One region of the Mycobacterium sp. FW102-FHT13B02 genome, then DNA from elsewhere that is predicted to be linked to it. Evidence: riboswitches for the same ligand, from Rfam matches in the RefSeq annotation. Region 1 holds a riboswitch; the other holds the start of a gene.
The links. Region 1 has a riboswitch for cobalamin ahead of AC3WTE_RS12700 (CbtB domain-containing protein). Riboswitches for the same ligand answer to the same signal wherever they lie in the genome.

Region 1 (7,650 bases):
CACCTCGCCACGAAACTCGATGTCCCACAACGACGCGCCCCCACGGCTCAGGTCGCGGTTCGAAAACAGTTGCCCCGCTTCGTCATAGCAGACGATGGGCTCGACCTCGTTCATCGAGTCGAAGAACTTGCCGTACCACCGCGCCGCCTGGAGTTGGCCATTCATCTTGTGCCCAGTGTCGAACTCATCGCCTTTCCAGTGCCCCACGATCTCTGCCGATCTGACGGTGTCCAGCGAGGCCCAGATTTCGTCCAGTTCGGCCGGATCGACATGGGCCTGGCCCCGCAGTTCAGTGAAACGAGCACGGGCGGTATCGGCGTCCACAACAGCCTCCCAAGTCAGTTGGTTCGGAAACCGACTGTAGACCCGAACCAACCGGTTCGGCAACAATCAAATACTACGGCTACGTCAATAAAGTAGTCCGGACCGGCCCACGACGGCTAGCTCAATCCCCAAGCGGTCGGGTGATTGCCCAGATCTGGGCCCCGAGAGGACTACCCCGTCGGGCCCGGGCCGCCGGGGCCGCCTTGACCACCCGGTCCGCCGCCGTAGCCCAACTGCTGCGCCGTGTAGCGAGCCGCGTCGGTGACCGGAACCGCTTGCACCGCAGTGCCATACGCGCAGATCTCGGTCCAGACATCGCCGATCTCGGTGGTGTCGAACCGCATCGCGACGATGGCGTTGCCGCCGCGCGCCTGACATTCCTGGATGAGCCGGCCCATGGCCTCGTTGCGGCTCTCGGCCAGGTTCTTGGTCATGCCCTGCAACTCCCCGCCGAACATCGCCTTGAAGCCGGCGCCCATCTGCGCGAAGGCGTTGCGAGAGCGCACAGTCAGGCCGAACACCTCACCGCAGACGCGCTGAATCTCCCACCCGGGCAGGTCATTCGTCGTGACAACCAGCATGCTGCAACCTTTCGCTGTCGGTACGGGTCGAACTGTAGTGCGCAACGACCGCGATCGTCAGAAGGCGGCTGCCACATCGGTCGCCGGCACCGTCTTGCTGGTGCCCCCGAGGTAACGCTCGACGAGCCCACCGAACACCAGCCCGATGGCCGCCCAGATCAACGCCTGGTCGATCAGCGAGTACCACCGGAATTTCCACAGCAGGTCGGCGTCGAAGCCCGGATAGATGAGCTGGCCGGGGGCGTAGGCCTTGCCGTCGACCGTCACCGGAGTGGGGAAGGTGTTGGTGATCGGCTGCGGCGTCTCGGTTGCCGCGCGCGCGAAGCCGAACTCGCCGGCGTGCTCGACGTTGGCCGACAGGTCTCCCAGCGACGGCAGCGCCGCCAACAGCCCGCCGTACACCACGAAGAACCCGACCACCGCGATCGCGACCGCACGCGCCCAGCCGACCTTGCCGGAAAGCTTGCGCGCCGTGAACACCGCGAGCCCCAGCAGGGTCAACGATCCCCACACCATGCCTAGGTACAGGAAGCCGCGGGCCTCCATCGTGAACTCGTGACCGACGGCCGGTGGGTTCGACGGATACTTCACGAACGGCAGCAGATAGACGCCGAGAAAGCCGAAACCTGCGACGGTCCAGCCCAGCACCTTCGGCCGGACACCGAACCGGCCATGCAGCACCAGATAGGCGACGGCCACCAGGGCGCCCATCGCGACCGAGAACGCGATGATTCCGGTGGCCGCGCCGACGCCGGACTGAATGGCTCGGCTGAACAGCTCGGGCCCGTCCGGCTCGACGGGATGTCCCATGGCCGTGTGGACGGTCGACAGCACATTCATGCGGCCGGACTCGTAGTCGATGGCCTTGTCGATGGTGGGCTCAGCAAAAATCCAGGCAAACAGGAACCCCAAGATGCCGGCGATCAGGCCGGCGAGGGCTCCGCGCCCGATGACGCGGATTTCCACAAAGAGTCCCGTGGATCAGTGGCAGGGGAAGCCGAGGAAGTGCCGCGAGTCGTGGACCCACTCGTGAACCACGACGGTCTTGCCGAACATCGACATCATGCCCTCGTCGATGCCGACGAGGTAGTACGCCAGCATCGCCAGAAAGATGGTCACACCGAGCAGCACTGCCACCCGAGTGGCCGAGAGCGCCTTGGTCGATACACCCGGCTTGGAAACCGCAATACTCGTCATCGTCAAACCTCCTACGGGGTCACGCGCCCCAACTTGTTCGGTTCTGCACGACGGCGAAAGATCTGACTCGCCGCGGAGGGCTCACAGTGGCGCAACCGTGCCGGATTCTCACCGGCTTCCATGCGCCGTCGTACGCACAGGAATCTACACTGCGGCGGTTCCACGTGGAACCGGAAATACAATCCGGCGATTCCCGGCGTAATTTCCGGCGTAACACGAAGTTCGCCGAGTCGTGGGCCGGAGGTCCTCGCTTGTTTTCGGGTGGGCACCAACATACGTTTGATGACAGTGCAGCCGGTCTCATGGAAATCAGTCGATGACGCTCCGTTGAACGACGACACGCTGGCCCAGCTCGACCGCTGGTGGCGTGCCGCGAATTACCTGTCGGTGGGCCAGATCTATCTGCTCGACAATCCCCTGCTGCGCACTCCGCTGAGCCGCGAGGACGTCAAGCCGCGGCTGCTCGGACACTGGGGCACCACCCCCGGATTGAACTTCATCTACGCCCACCTCAACCGCGTCATCAAGGCTCGGGGCCAGTCGACGATCTACCTCACCGGACCTGGCCACGGCGGTCCAGGGCTGGTCGCGAACGCCTACTTGGAGGGCACCTACAGCGAGATCTACCCCGACATCAGTAGCGACGCAGAGGGACTGCGCCGGCTGTTCCGGCAATTCTCGTTTCCCGGCGGTATCCCGTCACACGTCGCACCGGAAACCCCCGGCTCGATCCACGAGGGTGGGGAGCTGGGGTATGTGCTCTCGCACGCGTACGGCGCGGCCTTCGACAATCCCGACCTGCTGGTGACCGCCGTGATCGGCGACGGCGAAGCGGAAACCGGCGCACTGGCCACCGGCTGGCACTCGAACAAGTTCCTGAATCCGGCCAAAGATGGTGTGGTGCTTCCCATCCTGCACTTGAACGGCTACAAGATCGCCAATCCGACCGTGCTCGCACGTATCCCGGAAGACGAGCTGCGGGCACTGATGATCGGCTACGGCCACACGCCGTTCTTTTTCGAAGTGGCCGACGGCGACACCGATCACGAGGACGCGCACCGGCGGTTCGCCACCCTGCTCGATGAGGTGATGGACGAGATCGTCCGCATCAAAACCGTTGCGCTGGAAGAATATCCCGATCAGATGCAGCGGCCCGCCTGGCCGATGATCGTGTTCCGCACCCCCAAGGGATGGACCGGACCGGCATACATCGACGGCAAGAAGACCACCGGGTCATGGCGCGCACATCAGGTTCCGCTGGCCAATGCCCGCGATACACCCGAGCATCTGCAGGTGCTCAACGACTGGCTGGCGTCCTACCGGGCCGAAGAACTGTTCGACGACGACGGCAGGCTGCTCCCCTCGATCGCTGAACTGGCGCCCGAAGGCCGCCTCCGGATGAGCGACAACCCGCATGCCAACGGCGGACTGCTGCTGAGAGATTTGCGACTGCCCGACTTCCGCGATTTCGCCGTCGACGTGCCGGTGCCGTGCGGCAGCGTCTCCGAAGCTCCGCGGGTGCTGGGCCAATGGCTGACGGAAGTGATCCGGCAGAACCCCGACAACTTCCGCGTCTTCGGCCCGGACGAGACCGCCTCGAACCGGCTGCAAGCGGTGTTCGAGGTGACCGACAAACAGTGGAACGCCGAGTTCATCGCACCCGAGGTCGACGAGCACTTGGCGCGCGCCGGCCGGGTGATGGAGATGCTCTCCGAACACCAGTGCCAGGGCTGGCTCGAAGGCTATCTGCTGACGGGCCGGCACGGTCTGTTCAACTGCTACGAGGCGTTCATCCACATCATCGACTCGATGTTCAACCAGCACGCCAAGTGGCTCAAGGTCACCAATCACATTCCCTGGCGCCGTCCCATCGCGAGCCTCAATTACCTACTGTCCAGCCATGTCTGGCGCCAGGACCACAACGGGTTCTCACATCAGGACCCGGGGTTCATCGACCACGTCGTGAACAAGAGCGCAGACGTCGTGCGGGTCTACCTGCCGCCGGACGCCAACACCCTGTTGTCGGTGTATGACCACTGCCTGCGGTCTCGCCAGTACGTCAACGTCGTGGTCTCGGGCAAGCAGCCGGCACCCAATTTCCTCACCATGGATCAGGCGATTGCGCACTGCACTCGCGGTGTGGGTATCTGGGAATGGGCAGGCAACGAGGTGCTCGGTTCCGATCCCGACGTGGTGATCGCAGCGGCGGGCGATGTGCCGACTCTCGAGGCGCTGGCGGCGGTAGACCTCTTGCGTACTCACCTGCCAGACCTCAAGGTCAGGTTCGTCAACGTCGTCGACCTCATGCGGCTGCAGGACGATTCCGAGCATCCACACGGACTGTCCCACCGCGATTTCGACACCATCTTCACTGCCGACAAGCCGATAATCTTCGCCTACCACGGCTACCCCTGGCTGATTCACCGGCTGACCTACCGTCGGACCGGCCACGAGAACCTGCACGTCCGCGGTTACAAGGAAGAGGGCACCACGACGACGCCGTTCGACATGGTGATGCTCAACGACCTCGACCGCTACCACCTGGTTATCGACGTCATCGATCGGGTGCCCGAGCTCGGGTCGACGTGCGCGACGCTACGACAGCAGATGGTCGACGCCCGGCTGGCCGCACGCCAGTACACCCGCGAGCACGGCGACGACGTGCCCGCCGTACGTGACTGGGTCTGGCCCGCGGCACGCCGCTCCGGCGACACGGCAGCCGTCGACGCCACTGCGGCAACGGGCGGGGACAACGAATAAAACAGAAGGGCCTTCCCGACAAGCGGGAAGGCCCTTCTGTTGCGTTACCGGCTATTCGGAAGCAGTCGCCGCGGCCTCGGCCAAGTCGGCCGATTCCTTCGGCCGACCGACGAACGTGAACTTCGCGTCCTCGGTGTTGTTGCTCTCGCCGTCCCAGTTCTCGACGTCGACGGTGACCAGCTGACCGGGGCCGACCTCCTCGAAGAGAATCTTCTCGGAGAGCTGGTCCTCGATCTCGCGCTGGATGGTGCGACGCAGCGGTCGCGCACCGAGCACCGGATCGAAGCCGCGCTTGGCCAGCAGTGCCTTGGCCTTCGGCGTCAGCTCCATCTCCATGTCCTTGGCCTTGAGCTGCTTGCCGACCCGGCCGATCATCAGCTCGACCATCTGAACGATCTCTTCCTGCGTCAGCTGGTGGAACACGATGATGTCGTCGATACGGTTCAGGAACTCCGGGCGGAAGTGCTTCTTCAGCTCGTCGTGCACCTTGAGCTTCATCCGCTCGTAGTTGTTCTCGCCGCCACCCGAAGTGAAGCCGAGGCCAACTGCCTTGCTGATGTCGCTGGTGCCGAGGTTCGAGGTGAAGATCAGCACGGTGTTCTTGAAGTCGACGGTGCGACCCTGACCGTCGGTCAGGCGGCCGTCTTCGAGGACCTGCAGGAGGCTGTTGTAGATCTCCTGGTGGGCCTTCTCGATCTCGTCGAACAGCACCACGCTGAACGGCTTGCGGCGCACCTTCTCGGTGAGCTGGCCGCCCTCTTCGTAGCCGACGTAGCCCGGAGGGGCACCGAACAGCCGCGACGCGGTGAAGCGATCGTGGAACTCGCCCATGTCGATCTGGATGAGCGCGTCGTCGTCGCCGAACAGGAACTCGGCCAGCGCCTTCGACAGCTCGGTCTTACCGACACCGGACGGGCCGGCGAAGATGAACGAGCCCGAGGGACGCTTCGGGTCCTTCAGACCGGCGCGGGTACGCCGGATGGCCTTCGAGACGGCCTTGACGGCGTCGACCTGGCCGATGATCCGCTTGTGCAGCTCATCCTCCATGCGCAGCAGGCGCGTGGTCTCGGCCTCGGTCAGCTTGAAGACCGGGATGCCGGTCCAGTTGCCCAGGACCTCGGCGATCTGCTCGTCGTCGACCTCGGCGACCACGTCGAGGTCACCCGAACGCCACTGCTTCTCCCGCTCGGCGCGCTGCGCGACCAAGGTCTTCTCCGAGTCGCGCAGCCGGGCTGCCTTCTCGAAGTCCTGCGCGTCGATGGCCGATTCCTTCTCCCGGCGGGCATCGGCGATCTTCTCGTCGAACTCGCGCAGGTCTGGCGGAGCGGTCATCCGGCGGATGCGCATGCGGGCACCGGCCTCGTCGATCAGGTCGATGGCCTTGTCCGGCAGGAACCGGTCGTTGATGTAGCGGTCGGCCAGCGTCGCGGCAGCGACCAGCGCACCGTCGGTGATGGAGACGCGGTGGTGCGCCTCGTAGCGGTCGCGCAGACCCTTGAGGATCTCGATGGTGTGCTCGACGGTCGGCTCGCCCACCTGCACCGGCTGGAACCGGCGCTCCAGGGCGGCGTCCTTCTCGATGTACTTGCGGTACTCGTCGAGGGTGGTCGCACCGATGGTCTGCAGCTCGCCACGGGCCAACTTCGGCTTGAGGATGCTCGCCGCGTCGATGGCACCTTCGGCGGCACCCGCACCGACGAGCGTGTGCAGCTCGTCGATGAACAGGATGATGTCGCCGCGGGTGTTGATCTCCTTGAGCACCTTCTTCAGGCGCTCTTCGAAGTCACCGCGGTAGCGGCTGCCGGCGACCAGCGAACCCAGGTCCAGCGTGTAGAGCTGCTTGTCCTTGAGGGTCTCGGGAACCTCGCCGTGCACGATGGCCTGAGCCAGGCCCTCGACGACGGCGGTCTTACCGACGCCGGGCTCACCGATCAGCACCGGGTTGTTCTTGGTGCGGCGGCTCAGCACCTGCATGACCCGCTCGATTTCCTTCTCGCGGCCGATGACCGGATCGAGCTTGCCCTCGGCGGCGGCGGCGGTCAGGTTGCGGCCGAACTGGTCGAGAACCAACGACGTGGAAGGATTGCCGGTTTCCCCTCCCCGCCCACCGGTACCGGCTTCGGCGGTCTCCTTGCCCTGGTAGCCCGACAGCAGCTGGATGACCTGCTGACGCACACGGGTCAGCTCAGCACCCAGCTTCACGAGCACCTGCGCCGCGACGCCCTCACCCTCACGGATGAGGCCGAGCAGGATGTGCTCGGTGCCGATGTAGTTGTGGCCGAGCTGCAGCGCCTCGCGCAGCGACAGCTCGAGCACCTTCTTGGCGCGCGGGGTGAACGGGATGTGGCCCGACGGCGCCTGCTGGCCCTGGCCGATGATCTCTTCGACCTGGCTCCGCACGCCTTCGAGCGAGATCCCCAGTGATTCCAGCGACTTGGCGGCTACGCCCTCGCCCTCATGAATGAGGCCAAGCAGGATGTGCTCGGTGCCGATGTAGTTGTGGTTGAGCATCCGGGCTTCTTCTTGAGCCAGGACGACGACCCGACGGGCCCGGTCGGTGAATCTCTCAAACATCGGTGTTACCTGCTCTCCCTCGTAGCCGCAGCTCCTGCCGCGTCACTTCGCGTGTCGCGACGCTGTGCGCCTACCGTCCACTCTAATGGGCGGCGACCCTGCGTGCCCTGCGGTATCCCCTACTCGCAAGGCCCGATCAGCGCTGTGAAAAAGCCAACGCGCAGCGGTTATGAATCGTTTCCCGGATCGGCTCGCCGACGCTACGCCGAAAGCG
Region 2 (7,650 bases), on a different contig from region 1:
CCGTCGGCACGACGGTCATGGGCGTCGGCACGGTGAGGGTGCGGCTCATGTTGACGGGTTCTTCGGGCGACTGGGCCATGGTGGCAGCGCACCGCACTCCGTTAGGTCCCTCGGCGCAGCCGGGCCGGCCCAGCTGGTCGTTGCCCAGATCCCATTGCGCGACAGCCGATCCCGCCGGCGGGCCGGGCACGTCGACGGTGTGCCGCAGGCTCACCGCATGGGCGAAGCCGGACGCGTCGTACTGCGTCACGGAGAAGTCGGTGATGCCGAACTGCACGCCGGGGGAGCCGTCGTCGGTGCCGGTCGCGGTGAACCGGACCCATGAGGTCTCGCCGTAGGGCAGCGCCGCCGTCAGCGGCTTGCCGGGCTGGTCGAAGCGAATTGTGCTGGTGCCGTTGGCTGTTGCCACCTCGATGCGGCGCACCTGCGCTCCGACGGCGGTGGCGCTGGGCGTCAGGGTGATGGTCGCGTTGGTCACCGGATGGTCGAAGTCGACCTGAAGCCATTGGCCCACAGCGGTTTGCAGTGAGCTGGACACCCAGCTGGTCGAGGAGTCTCCGTCGATCGCGGCGGCCGGCCCGGCCGCCGTCGCCACGTTGGGCAGCGCGGTCGAATCGGACGACGAACTCGAGGTGGTGATCCGTCCGCCCGGCCATTCGCCGTACGCGGGAGCGGCGCCCGGGCTGGGGTAGTCCATGACCCGGTTGAAGGTGCGTCGTGGATCGTCGGGTGCGCGCACCGCCGACGAGTGGTCGTCGACGCGCCCGTAATCGGTCTCGCGCGCCAGCGGGGTGTCGGTGACGGTGACCTCGGGCACCGGCAGTCCGGCCTGCTGTGCGTCCGACGTCAAAACCGTGGGGGCCAAGGGTTTTCGTCCCATCAGGCGCCGGCGCTCGTCGATTCGCAGCAGGGATTCAGGTCCACCGTCGATGCGGGGCATGGTGTCGGCGTCGGCCAGGTAGGGCTGGGTCGGGGTGGCGCCCGTCACCCGGTAGATCTCGATCGCCGGGTAGCGCGGCCGCAGGCCACTGTCGGAGACGAAGCCGTCCAGCATGCCGGGGCCGACGGGGTCGCCGAACTGGGCGACCTTCGTCAGGCCCGGGGACCCCTCGATAGCCCGGTGCACCAGCAGCGGCCGGGCCGAGCGCGAGTTGTCGGGGTCCAGGTCGTTGCGCACCACGACGAATGAGATGCCTTGTCGGGCAAGGGTATCGGCCAACCCGGCGGACGGCCGCCCGGTGGCGAACAGGCGCTGTACGGAGTCCAGGGCGCGGATGGTTTCGGGCGGGGTCAGCGGAATCGAGTCGCGCACACCCCAGGCGCCGTGCTCCAGGACCTGCAGCGGCTCGTCGTGCGTGTTGCCCCAGACCTGGTTGGCGAACGGCGCCCCCGGCGCGACCAGCACCCGGCCCGGCGTCTCGGCGTTGTGTTCATCGAGCCAGTCCGCGGTCTGGTGCCAGTACTGCGGAATGGCGCTATAGGCACCCGGAGCGGCCAGGCGGCCCGTCCACGCCAGTGATGTCCCGGCGACCAGCGCGGTCAGCAGCACCACCGCCACGGCCATCCGCTTGTCCCGCTCGAGGTGGGCGAACGCGTTGATCCATTCCCGGCGCGGTGCCGTGCCGGGCAGCGGAATCCGGCCCAGCACGTGGGCCAGGCCCAGCGCCAGCGGCAGCCGCAACACAGGCTCGAGCTTGTGCACATTGCGCAGCGGGGTACCGCCGGCATCGAGGAAGGTCTGCACCTGGTGCGCGATGGGGGAGCCCAGGCCACCCGAGTACGCGACCGCCAGCAGCAGGAGGCCGAGCAGCAGCATCGCGGTGAGCCGGCCGCGGGCCGGCATGCTGCGCATCGCCAGACCGGCCATACCGCCCGCCGCCACCAGGGTCGTGGCGAGCACCGCCACCGAACCGGTGACCAGTGACGAACCTGCCGTGGCGTTGGTCGCGACGAACGCCGTCCAGCCGTAGGTGCCGCGCAGCACCTCGGTCAGCGACAGCCATTGGGTCGTGACACCCGACGATTCGATGAAGTCCAGGAACGGCGGGCTGATCCGGCCGAGCAACACCAGCGCCACCGCCCACCACAAGATGGCGAGCAGCGTGCAGCCGAACCACCACGCCGTGAAGCGCCACCAGCGCCGGTTGGGCCGGTGTGCGGCCCACCAGATGATCGCGGCGAGGCAGCCCGTCAACGTGGCGACGGCGTTGACGGCGCCCATCAGCGCGACGGCGACGGCCGAGCGCGCGGCCAGCTGCCGGATTCTCGGGTCCCCGCGCAACGCCAGGATGACCGGCAGCAGCACCCACGGCGCCAGCATCATGGGCAGCGTCTCGGAGGAGATCGCGCCCAGCGTCGTCAGCGCGCGCGGCGACAGGGCGAATGCCACCGCGGCGAGGACGCGCGAGGACCGGCTGCCGATGCCGAGGGCCTCGGCGACTCTGATGACCCCCCAGAACCCGACGACCAGCAGCAACGCCCACCAGAGCCGCTGGGTCACCCAGCCGGGCAGGCCGATGACGTCACCGGCGAGGAAGAACGCGCCGTGCGGGAAGAGGTAGCCGTAGGCCTGGTTCTGCGACTGCCCGAAGGGCAGGTCGCTGCTCCACAGGTTGGCCGCCCGCGCCAGGAAGCGCGCGGGGTTGGCGGTGAGATCGAGTTTGGTGTCGGGCGAGACCCGGCCCGGTGACTGGGCGAACGTCAGGACCAGTGCGGCCGCGCTGACGACCCATAGGCAGCGCCGGGAGAGCGGCGCTGCGGGATCAGCTGCGGTTGCCGTATTCGACCCGGTTGAGCACCGATGACGCTGGATCGCCCGATTGCAGCGTCGGCTTGGTGTTCTGCTCCAGCATCAGCGTGGTGCCGAAGACCGCTGCAGCGCCGAGCAACAGACCGACCACGATGCTGGCTCCGGCGGGCACGAGGAAGCGGTCCATGGCGCCCAAACTAGCATGACGACCTGCCTGCTTCTGTGTTCGCCAGCCGGCTGCCAGGTCATCGCGGGACCAGGGCCCCGTCGTCGCCCGGCTAGGCTCGAATCCCATGTCCCTGCACCGAACCCTCGGCGTACTGGCACTGGTGTCCGGATTGGTGGCGGGTTGCTCCTCGTCGTCCGACCATCCTGCTGCGTCCAGCACGTCCAGCCCGGCCAAGAGCACAGCCGCGTCCAGCAAGCCCATGGACGCCCCCGCGCCGACCGCCCCGCCGTGCGATCCGCACGCCCTCCTCAGCACCCTCACGCTGCGGCAGAAGCTGGCCCAGCTGCTCATGGTCGGCGTCAAGGACGCCGCCGATGCCCGCGCCGCGGTGACACAGCAGCAGGTCGGCGGCATCTTCATCGGGAGCTGGACGGACCTGTCCATGCTGTCGGACGGCACCATTCCCGCGCTGCAGGCCGCATCGGGCGCGCTGCCGCTGGCGGTCAGCATCGACGAAGAGGGCGGCCGGGTGTCCCGGCTGAAGAAACTGATCGGGCCGCAGGAGTCGGCGCGTGTGCTGGCGACGACCAAGACGCCGGCCGAAGTCGAGGCCATCGCCAAGGACCGCGGGCAGCAGATGAAGGACAAGTTCGGCATCACCGTCGACTTCGCGCCCGACGCCGACGTCACCGAAGAAGCTGACGACGAGGTGATCGGCGACCGTTCCTTCGGCTCGGACCCGCAGAAGGTGGCCGAGTACGCCGGTGCGTACGCCGCTGGCCTGCGCGAGGCGGGGCTGGTCCCGGTGCTCAAGCACTTCCCCGGTCACGGGCACGGCTCGGGCGACTCGCACACCGGCGGCGTGAAGACGCCACCGCTGGAGGCGCTGAAGGACAACGACCTGGTGCCGTACCGGACGTTGACGACGCAACAGCCCGTCGCCGTGATGGTCGGGCACCTGCAGGTGCCGGGCCTGACACTCGGCGATGATCCGGCCAGCCTCAGCAAGCCGGCCTACGACCTGCTGCGCAGCGGCCAGTACGGCGGCCCGCCGTTCGACGGCGTGGTGTTCACCGACGACCTGACGGGTATGGCGGCCATCAGCGCCCACTACAGCGTTGCCGACGCAGCGCTCAAGGCGCTGCAGGCCGGTGCGGATGTCGCCCTGTGGATCACCACCGACGGCATCCCGGACGTACTGGACAAGCTGGAGGCGGCCGCGCAGGCCGGGCAGCTGGACCAGGCGCAGATCGACAATTCGGTGCTACGGGTGGCGGCCATGAAAGGGCCGGGCGCGAAATGCGTGAAGTGAGCTGTTCGTTGAATACCCTGATCTGATGGCAGGTGGAACCAAGCGGCTGCCGCGGGCCGTCCGCGAACAGCAGATGCTCGACGCCGCCGTGCAGATGTTCTCGGTGAACGGCTATCACGAGACCTCGATGGACGCGATCGCCGCGCAGGCCGAGATTTCCAAGCCGATGCTGTACCTCTATTACGGCTCGAAGGAAGAGCTGTTCGCCGCGTGCCTGGATCGGGAGCTGACCCGCTTCGTCGACACCGTCCGGGCGGACATCAACTTCGCCCAGAGTCCGCGCGACCTGCTGCGTAACGCGGTGCTGTCGTTCATGACGTACATCGACCGCAACCGGGCGTCCTGGATCGTGCTGTACACCCAGGCCACCAGCTCGCAGGCGTTCGCTCACACGGTGCGTGAGGGTCGCGAGAAGATCATCGACCTGGTGGCCCGGCTGCTCAGTACCGGCACGCGAAACCCGGAGCCGGACAGCGACTTCGAGATGATGGCCGTGGCGCTGGTGGGCGCGGGTGAGGCCATCGCGTCGCGAGTGAGCGCCGGTGATACCGACGTCAACGACGCCACCGAGCTGATGATCAACCTGTTCTGGCGCGGTCTGAAGGGCAAGCGCGCCGAGTCCTGACTCTTTTCGGCCTTCCCGGCGGGCGGTGCGTGGCGCCGCGGGCATGACGCGAGTCGTCACATTGGCAACTTGAGTACCGTTCTCTGTTGGCATGTTTCGCCGGGAGCTGTCAGCTTGGGCTGACAAATGTCAACGTTTGCTGACGGCTTCAATTCGCAGTTGCCACTTGGGCAACCGCACCCTGGCCGCAGGATCACTCACGCGTGCGTTGACTCTGCGCTGGCGGTGTTGGGTACTCGAACTTTTGCGCCGTGGCCGCAGGGTCAACCGGGCGCCGCGGTCGACACTGCGCTCACGGCCGCGTCCACTCGACATTTGTCGCCCTCAGCGCAGAATGAATGCTCACGGCGAACTGCTCGCCAGGCATACCACCCCCGCGGCGCTGGTATGGTCCGACTCGAGCCAGTCGAAACCCAACGCGGTTGGGTCAGGGAATCCGGTGCGAACCCGGAACTGACGCGCAGCGGTAAGGGGGACAGGCGGAGCAACGGCCACTGGTCCCACGTGGGCTGGGAAGGCGCTCCGGCTGGATGATCCCGAGTCCGAAGACCTGCTGGCTCGGGCTCTCGCGGCCTGGCGGCGCGAGAACCCGCCCACGCATGGACTCCGCGACCAGAGTCCCGGATCGGAAGGCGCCGCCGTGTCTCGACGCACCATTGTGCTTGTCTCCCTAGTTGTTTCGCTGGTCTGCTCTTGTGGCGGACCGCGGGCGACCGGAACCGTCAACGCCGCGACAGCCGGCTATCCCGTCACCCTCCAGAACTGCGGACGCACAGTGACGGTGAAAGCGCCACCGCAGCGCGCGGTGTCGATCAACCAGCCGGCGTCCGAGCTGCTCCTGGCGCTCGGGCTCGCCGACCGCATGGCCGGGACCGCGTCCTGGAGCGACGACGTCCGGCCCGACCTGGCCGCCGACAACGCCAAAGTGCCTGTGCTGAGCCGGGATTTCCCGTCATTCGAGCGGGTGCTCAAGGAGAAGCCCGACTTCGTCTACGCGACGTTCGACTGGTCGTTCACCGACCAGGGCGTCGCCCCGCGGGATCGGTTCGAGCGCCTCGGGGTGCCGACGTACCAGTCTTCCAGCGAGTGCGGTGGGCAGGACGCGGCGCAGCAGCGCGCGCTGACACTCAACGACACGTACGCCGAAATCAGCGACATTGCCAAGGTTTTCGACGTTCCTGAACGCGGCGAAAAGCTGGTGGCGACATTGCGGGCCCGGATGGCGTCCGCGACAAACGGGCTCAAAGCGGACAACGTCTCTTTGATGTGGTGGTACGCGGGTACCAGAACTCCGTACATCGCCGGCTGCTGCGGTGCGCCCGGAATCATCACCACGGCTGTCGGGGCGCGCAACGCGTTCGCCGACGACCGGCAACTATGGCCTGAGATTTCCTGGGAGGCCATTCTGCAACGCGATCCCGACGTTCTGGTTCTCGCCGACCTGACTCGCGGCAAGGACGGTGACAGTGTCGCAGCCAAGATCAAGTTCCTCGAAACCGACCCGGCGGCAAGCAAGTTGAGGGCCGTGCGGGAACGGCGGTGGATCGTGCTGCCTGCCAGTGCGATGGACCCGTCACTGCGCAACGTCGACGCCGTCGAGACCGTCGCAACCGGTCTGCGCGCGTTCGGGCTGGGTGGAAAGTCCTGACGGCTGTGCGCGCCGGCGGGATGGTGACGCTCGGCCTCGCGGTTCTGGCGCTGTCGATCACGGCGGCCATGACCGTCGGGCCCGCCGAACTCGGGCTCGGGGACGTGTATGACGTGGTTGCGCAACATGTTTGGGGCCGCCCTGCGAACATCGCGCCGATCGACGACGGCATCGTGTGGGAACTGCGACTGCCACGAGCGCTGTTGGCGGCGATCTGTGGTGCGGGCCTGGGTATCTGCGGGGCGATACTGCAGTCGCTGATGCGCAACCCATTGGCCGACCCGTTCATGCTGGGCATCTCCTCCGGTGCGTCCACGGGAGCGGTGCTGGTCGTGGTGGCGGGTATCGGTGGTGCGCTGACGCTGTCGGGCGGTGCGTTCGTCGGTGCGGTGATCGCGTTCGTTCTGGTCCTGGCGCTGGCCGCCGTTTCCGGCGGTGGGCAGGACCGGGTGCTGCTGGCGGGAGTGGCTGGTACCCAGCTGTTTTCGGCGGCCACGGCGTTGGTGGTGTTCTCGTCGGCCGACGCTCAACAGACCCGCGGAGTGCTGTTCTGGTTGCTCGGTTCCCTGGCCGGGGCCGGCTGGTCCCAGGTGGCGCTGTGCGGTGTCATCTGTGCGGTCTGCCTGGCGATCTGCCGGCTGCATTCAGATGCCTTGGATGCGTTCGCTTTCGGTCGTGACGCAGCCGCCTCGTTGGGTGTCTCGGTACGACGGGTCCGGGCCGTGTTGTTGGCGACCACGGCGCTGCTGACGGCCGTGCTGGTGAGTGCCGCCGGCGCCATCGGCTTCGTCGGACTGGTGTTGCCACACGCGGCGCGGATGATCGTGGGGCCGTCCCATCGCCGGCTGCTGCCCGTCACTGCGATCACCGGCGCCATCTTCTTGGTCTGGGTCGACGCCGCTGCCCGCACGGTATTCGCGCCGCAGGAATTGCCGGTCGGCGTGGTGACCGCACTAGTCGGTGTCCCGATCTTCATATGGATTCTGGCTCGGCGCAGGCGGTTTCGATGACGCGCCCGATTGCTGCCGAGTCTGTCAGCTGGTCGGCCGGCGGACGGCTCGTCATCGACGGGGTGTCGCTGGTCGTAGCCGACGGCGAGACGCTGGGGCTGCTCGGGCCCAACGGCGCCGGCAAGTCGTCACTGCTG

Region 2: linked by a shared signal. The riboswitch ahead of AC3WTE_RS09240 (ABC transporter substrate-binding protein) and the one ahead of AC3WTE_RS12700 (CbtB domain-containing protein) in region 1 are both predicted to bind cobalamin.

Annotation. Positions count from the first base shown of each region.
Region 1 is NZ_JBYTCM010000006.1:104,601-112,250, forward strand. Features, by position in the region: gene AC3WTE_RS12685 (DUF4334 domain-containing protein) at 1-324, opposite strand, end outside; gene AC3WTE_RS12690 (YbjQ family protein) at 495-905, opposite strand; gene AC3WTE_RS12695 (CbtA family protein) at 963-1,871, opposite strand; gene AC3WTE_RS12700 (CbtB domain-containing protein) at 1,887-2,102, opposite strand; adenosylcobalamin (AdoCbl) riboswitch at 2,148-2,236, opposite strand; gene AC3WTE_RS12705 (phosphoketolase family protein) at 2,385-4,862, shown strand; gene clpC1 (ATP-dependent protease ATP-binding subunit ClpC) at 4,914-7,436, opposite strand.
Region 2 is NZ_JBYTCM010000004.1:239,234-246,883, forward strand. Features, by position in the region: gene AC3WTE_RS09220 (alpha-(1->3)-arabinofuranosyltransferase) at 1-2,812, opposite strand, end outside; gene AC3WTE_RS09225 (DUF2613 domain-containing protein) at 2,763-2,936, opposite strand; gene AC3WTE_RS09230 (glycoside hydrolase family 3 N-terminal domain-containing protein) at 3,043-4,230, shown strand; gene AC3WTE_RS09235 (TetR/AcrR family transcriptional regulator) at 4,256-4,855, shown strand; cobalamin riboswitch at 5,242-5,427, shown strand; gene AC3WTE_RS09240 (ABC transporter substrate-binding protein) at 5,496-6,503, shown strand; gene AC3WTE_RS09245 (FecCD family ABC transporter permease) at 6,524-7,513, shown strand; gene AC3WTE_RS09250 (ABC transporter ATP-binding protein) at 7,510-7,650, shown strand, end outside.